DNA from 3 places in the Schnuerera sp. genome. Region 1 is predicted to be linked to each of the others. Evidence: riboswitches for the same ligand, from Rfam matches in the RefSeq annotation. Region 1 holds a riboswitch; each other region holds the start of a gene.
The links. Region 1 has a riboswitch for cobalamin ahead of VK998_RS11275 (hypothetical protein). Riboswitches for the same ligand answer to the same signal wherever they lie in the genome.
Positions count from the first base shown of each region.

Region 2: it holds a riboswitch for cobalamin, as region 1 does, so the genes downstream of both, VK998_RS12255 (ABC transporter substrate-binding protein) here and VK998_RS11275 (hypothetical protein) in region 1, are expected to answer to the same signal.
Region 3: it holds a riboswitch for cobalamin, as region 1 does, so the genes downstream of both, VK998_RS12235 (ABC transporter substrate-binding protein) here and VK998_RS11275 (hypothetical protein) in region 1, are expected to answer to the same signal.

Region 1 covers NZ_DATHXO010000478.1:4,982-7,258, forward strand. Annotated here, with positions in the region: gene tkt (transketolase) at 1-953, shown strand, start outside; cobalamin riboswitch at 1,010-1,183, shown strand; gene VK998_RS11275 (hypothetical protein) at 1,281-1,679, shown strand; gene VK998_RS11280 (hypothetical protein) at 1,684-2,193, shown strand.
Region 2 covers NZ_DATHXO010000524.1:4,404-6,680, reverse strand. Annotated here, with positions in the region: gene VK998_RS12260 (FecCD family ABC transporter permease) at 1-138, opposite strand, end outside; gene VK998_RS12255 (ABC transporter substrate-binding protein) at 148-1,347, opposite strand; cobalamin riboswitch at 1,475-1,653, opposite strand; gene VK998_RS12250 (histidine phosphatase family protein) at 1,712-2,277, opposite strand, start outside.
Region 3 covers NZ_DATHXO010000524.1:1,478-3,754, forward strand. Annotated here, with positions in the region: gene VK998_RS12230 (FecCD family ABC transporter permease) at 1-294, opposite strand, end outside; gene VK998_RS12235 (ABC transporter substrate-binding protein) at 296-1,243, opposite strand; cobalamin riboswitch at 1,354-1,534, opposite strand; gene cobU (bifunctional adenosylcobinamide kinase/adenosylcobinamide-phosphate guanylyltransferase) at 1,656-2,192, shown strand; gene cobS (adenosylcobinamide-GDP ribazoletransferase) at 2,189-2,277, shown strand, end outside.

The DNA.
Region 1 (2,277 bases):
AAGAGTTTTGGAGTTTTGAAAAAGATGTCTCTACAAGAGAAGCCTCTGGAATATTAATAAATAGATTAGCAGAGAAAATCCCTAATCTAATGGGAGGTTCTGCAGATTTAGCACCTTCTAATAAGACTGCTATGAAGGAAAGAAAGGTTTTTTCTTCTGATGATTATACTGGTTCTAATATCCACTTTGGAGTAAGGGAACATGCTATGGGAGCCATATTAAATGGAATGGCTTTACATGGTGGGTTAAGGGTATATGGGGGAACTTTTTTGGTATTTAGCGATTATATGAAACCCGCAATGAGATTAGCAGCCCTTATGAATCTACCAGTAACTTATGTATTAACCCATGACAGTATAGGGGTAGGAGAAGATGGACCTACTCACCAACCTATAGAACATCTGGCTATGTTGAGAACTATGCCAAATATGACGACGATTAGACCAGCTGATGCTAGAGAAACATCAGCAGCCTGGTATAGGGCATTGACAAAAGAAGCTCCAACAGCTTTAATACTTACAAGACAAGGGTTACCTCTTTTGAAGGGAACTGGCAAAGAAGCTTTAAAAGGAGGATATATATTAAAGGAAGATGGAAAAGTGGATATAATCCTAATGGGAACTGGTTCTGAAGTTCAGTTGATTTATGAAGCATCAAATAGATTAAAGGAGAAGGGAATTGGTACCAAAGTGGTAAGTATTCCCTCTTGGGAAATATTCGAAGAACAAACTGAAGAATATAAGGAAAAAGTATTGCCTAAAGAAATAACAAATAGATTAGCAGTAGAAGCAGCCTCTTCCTTTGGATGGCATAAATATGTAGGTAGCAATGGAAAGGTTTTAGGCCTTAAGGATTTTGGGGCTTCTGCACCAGGAAATGAATTATTTGAAAGATTTGGATTTACAGTAGATAGAATAGTAGAGGAAGCATTAAAGCTATTAGAAGATAAATAAAATTTCACAGGTATTGCTAAGTATTTAGAACTGTAGTATTATTGATTTAGATGAAAATTTAATAGAATGGTATAGGTTGCTATTTAGCATTAATAGGGAAACAGGTGAAATTCCTGTGCGGTCCCGCCGCCGTAAAGTGTTTTAGTAGTTTATAATGCCACTGGGAAACTGGGAAGGCAAACTACTTTTATAAACCAAGCCGGAAGACCTGCCTATACTTGCACAACGATAACTTCACGAGGAATGAAGAGGTTGTAGATACAGAAAACAAAACCTTTCAACTTGAAGTTGGAAGGTTTTTTGATTTGAAGATGAGGAGGAAATATTATGAGTAAAAAATTTAAGGTGATTTTATCGATTTTAATAGTAACATTGCTGGTATTTGTTGGTTATAAAGTTTTTTTAAGCCCTAAAGGAGTAGAAGGAGCTAAGGCAGTTACAATCCACGTAATTAATGAAGATGAGGATGTGGATAAGACCTTTGAATATAATACAGATTATGAATTCTTATTGGAATTATTAGAGGAAAAGCAAGAAGAACTAGGAATAACTTTTGAAAAATATGATTTTGGTACTATGGTAGTAGGAATGCTAGACTATGTTGCAGATCCTAATAAGCAGGAATATTTTCATGTAAGTATTAATGGCGAAGATGCATTAACAGGTCCAGGAGAAATACCTCTGATAGATGAAGATGTTTATACTTTTGAATTGAAAAACTATTAAGGCCATGAAGATACGAGATATTGCCCTTATAGGGATTCTAAGTGCAACTATAACAACAGGGAAGTTGGCTTTAAGTTTTATACCTAATGTTGAAATTGTTACTTTATTGTTTATTGTATATACTATTGTATTTGGATATAAAAAAATCTTATTAGTATCCTTAGTATTTACAACTACTGAAATATTTATATATGGATTTTCTACTTGGTTTCTTGTATATTATATTATTTGGCCTTTGCTTATAATAATAACGGAATTCATGAAGAAAAAGATAAAATCCGAATATGGTTATGCAACCATTGGAGCCATATTTGGCTATACTTTTGGAGCTTTCTTTGCTGTGATAGAATCGTTTTTTTATGGTGCAGCTTATGGATGGACTTATTGGATTAGAGGTATATTATTTGACTTACTTCATGGGACTTCTAATTTTATAATAATTCTAGTTCTTTTTAAGCCAATAATAGATATATTGACAAGGCTTAAGAAATCTTATTATACAAATAAAAGCTAAGGTGTTGCCGAGACCACTGAAAAGTACTTAATTTGTCATTCTGAGCGTTAGCGAAGAATCTATAAATGGCACAAAATCAAGATT
Region 2 (2,277 bases), on a different contig from region 1:
CAATGTAATATCTATGGAGCCAGATATTATATTTATTATGACTCCTAATATTAAAAGTATTATCACTACTGTAAATGCAATATAAATTCTAACTTTATTATTAATGGTATTATTTGATTTTATCAAGTTTAAATCCATATTATTATATTACTCCATTAAAAAGAAAAAATCTGTTTCAGTTATTTCTCCATGGGGGGTTGTAAATATTGTATATAAATCAACTATCATATCTGCTACTTGATCCGAATATTGATAATAATGAGGTTTATATCCCCATACTCTTCCTTCTTTTATGGCTTTAACATCTTTCAAATATTCTGCATTTGACACTAAATCGTCTATACTTTGGACACTACGACCAAGAATAGTATTATAAAATAATATATCTACATCTTCTATTCCTTTATAAAGCTCTTCCGCATTCATTTTAGTATTTCCATCTTCTTCTGGATTCAATTCACTAAGTATATATTCTCCACCTGATAGTTCGTACATCTTTACTTCATAATCTCCTTTGTTTCTTACGTAGTAAATATCTTTAGAAAAAAAGGTGGAAGCAAATTTTTTCTTTTCGCCTTCTAGATTTGCAACTTTTTCTTCTACCTCAGCAATTTTTTTTAATTGGGCTTCATAAAAATCTTCTGCTTCTTCTTCCTTATCAAGCAAAGCCCCTATTAGTTTTATCCATTCCAATCTACCTCTAGGATCTGTTTCTCTTTGACTTCCATGGGATATCCATTTAACTCCCATTTCATCAAATTTAGTTATTACATCATTTTCACCATGAACTGTTTTAACTGTAATCAATATTAAATCTGGATTGATTGACTCAATAAGTTCATAATCCGGCGCACTATTCTTACCTACATATGTAATTTGCCCCTCATCCATCATCTGTTTTACCTCTGGTATATGCCATCTATCTCTTTCAGTAGTAACTAAAGTCATCTTGTCTATAAGTTCTAATGGTCTCAATTCTGCTGCAACAACTGAAGTAAAAGCGCCTATTGATTTTATAGGCAATTGTATAACATCAATATCTGATTTTACTTCAGGTACCTCTTTACCTTCTGGGACTAATAAAGTTTTTCTACCATTCCAATCAACTATGGTTTTATATCCACCTTTGTAATAATTTACAGAAAAAGACTTTGCATATTTTAATTCCATAGAACCTTCGTAAACAAGGCCAGTATCTGCATCAATCTTTTCTTCCATTTGTTCTAATTCTTGCTGACTTTCTAATATTTCTTCATCTTTTTGTTCTAAATTACAACCTGTTAACACCAAGGTAAAAGCTAATACTACAAGCATTACTTTAGTCAAAAGATTAGTCCTTTTATTCATTTTTCATCTCTCCTTCTTATATTAGTTAACTTAAAAAAATCCCTAACCATCATCAGTTAGGGATTTTTAATATGCATAGCCGAAAATTGCACAAAAATATAAGCTTCCCCTTCCCTCCGAAGGTTACTTTTACAAAAACTATTAGGTAGGTCTCCTGACTTTTGGTTCATCCTACTTTCAACACCTTCCCGAGATAATCTCAGTGGTATAAGTTGATTTCGTTCCCAATTACAGTAGCGGGGGCTGTGCTGGATTTTCACCAGCTTCCCTTATTAATCCAAAGGAACCTAATATTTTTATATTTAGTTTTTCAATTTTCATATTATCACAAAAGAAATTTTTATTCAATAAATAAATTTAGTTGCTATTTTACAGTATAGTTAGTCTTCTTAATATACTTGAATCCATATTCATCTATAGAAATTATATTAACGCTTCCGTTTTCTATTTTAAATTTGAAAAAATAATCTAAATTATCAAATACCCAAGATAAAGCAATTCTAGTAACTCCATCATGACATACTAAAACCACATTTTCCTCCTTTTTTGATATTTCTTCTAAAAAAGAAGTCACCCTTTCGTAAGCCATTTTAATGCTTTCACCTTTAGGAGTAACAAAATTTATATAATCTTCGTCCCATATTTCAGCTTCCTTTGGGAACTTGTCCTTAATTTCCTCATAGGTATTTCCTTCAAATAATCCAAAATCTACCTCCTTAATTCTTTCTTCCACTTCTCCATTTAAACCTAGTATTTCCATAGTTTGAATAGCTCTATATAAAGGACTTACATATACTTTATCAAAGGATAAGGTGTCAACAAAAGTTTTTGTCTTTTTAATCTGTTCCTTTCCCTCATCTGTTAATTTAGTATCCTTGGTACTAAATATTCTACCTACATTATCCTCTGTTTGTCCATGTCGAATTAATA
Region 3 (2,277 bases), on a different contig from region 1:
ACCAAAAGCAGCACCAGAAGAGATTCCTAAAACATAAGGGTCTGCCATAGGATTTCTTAAAAGGCCTTGAAAAAATGCACCTACAACCGAAAGTCCCATACCTACAACTGCCGATGATATTACTCGTGGAAGTCTTAAATTAAGAATAATAGTAGCATTCGTTTCATCTCCAGTACCATTAAATACATTTATAATTTCTAGCAGGGGAATTTTAACTGCCCCTGCGGAAATAGAAATTATAATTGTAATGAAAAACACTAGGATAGCTATAGAAAAAAGAATACTCTTTTTCACTTTAATCAAAAACCTCCGGATGTAAGAATTTTGCTATTTCTTCCAGACCTAAGACAATCCTATTGGAAGACCTTGCTATTATATCATCATCACTTACTACAAAAATATTTCCATTTTTAACGGCTTTCGTGTTTTGGTAACCTTCTGTTTTTTCTATATCATCTATGTTGCCAGCATGGGGGGAGGTGATGATGACATCAGGATCTTTCTTTACTAGTTCCTCTACACTATATTGAGTCCAACCTTCAATATCCTCTACAATATTATTTCCGCCTGCAAGGTTTATAAGCTCATCAATAAATGTACCTTTGCCAGCTGTCCAGTTTCCTTCAAAAGATACCAGATAAAATACATCTATTTTTGGAAGTTCTTTTACTTTATCATTGATTTCGCTAATTTTGGCTTTCATTTCATTAATTATTTTTTCTCCATTTTCCTCCATACCTGTAATTTGACCTAATAGTTCTATGGATTCATATATTCTTTCAATATTCTTAGATTCTAGCATTATAACTGGTATTCCCATATTCTCTAAAGTTTCCATTTCTTCTTGACCAGAAAGATTGGAAGCCAATATTATATCAGGGTTTTGAGCTGTTATAGCTTCAATATTGGGACCTTTGAACCCTCCTACTTTTGCTATATTTTCTACCTCTGGTGGATAATTATCATAATCTGTTACACCTACAATTTTATCACCAGCACCTAAAGCATATATTAGCTCTGTAGTAGAAGGAGCAAGGGAAACTATTCTTTCTGGCTTTTTTTCTAATGAAATTTCTCTTTCTAAAAAATCAGTAATAGTTAAAGGAAACTTAATATCAGCAGTTTCATTTGAGTTTTCAACTATATTCTCAGGTTCTGATGAATCATCTATTGTACAAGCTACCAGTGAAAATGTTAGAACAAATATTAATAATAAAGCAAATAGATTTTTAAATTTTTTCATTCAATTCCCTCCTAGTTTTGTTTTAAATATAAAAGGTCTACCTAAGGAGGTAGACCTTTTATTCAAAAATAAAGCATAAAAAATACATTACACCTTCCCTCCGAAGGTAAATTTACAAAAACCTTATGGTAGGTCTCCTGGCTTGTGATTCATATTCCACCCTGCCTTCCTACTTAAAAATCTAGGTAGTGGCATATTAGGGTTTTATCCTCACTTACAGTAGCGGGGGCTGCGCGGGATTTTCACCCGACTTCCCTTTTAACCTTACGGTCCATAAGACTTTTATATTTAATTTTGTATATATATTGTATAACTACTAATTGAGGAAGTCAACAGTTTAAACTAAAGGCTGTTTATGATATACTTTTAAATAATTAATTAAAAGATTTAAAATAAAAATATAGGTGATAATATGATCATATTAGTTACTGGTGGAGCTAGAAGTGGAAAAAGCAGTTTTGCAGAAAAGCTATATAAGGATAAAAAAGATGTGGTATATATTGCCACATCTAAAATATGGGATAAGGAGATGGAAGAAAGGATTATATTACATAGAAATAGTCGCCCTTCTTATTGGCGAACTTATGAAGGCAACTATTCATTAATCAATGCAATAGGGAAAGAAAAAAACTATTTATTAGATTGTATTACCGTTTTGACGTCTAATATAATGTTTGATATGACAGAAAACGAAGAATACATAGACAATAAATTGCAAAGTAAAGTAGAAAATAAAATATATGAAGAAATACATTCCTTGATAAAAACTATTGAATATAGGGGTTATAATTTAGTATTGGTAACTAACGAAGTAGGCTATTCCTTAGTTCCAGAAAATCATATTGGGAGAGTATTTAGAGATATTCAAGGGAGAATAAATCAAAGGGTAGCAGCTTTATCCCAAGAGGTTTATTTGGTATGCTGTGGAATACCAGTGAAAATAAAATGATAGATGGCCTAATATTATCTATCCAATTTTTAACCAGATTACCTATAAAAAAACAGGTAGAATTCAATGATGAGAATTTATCAAA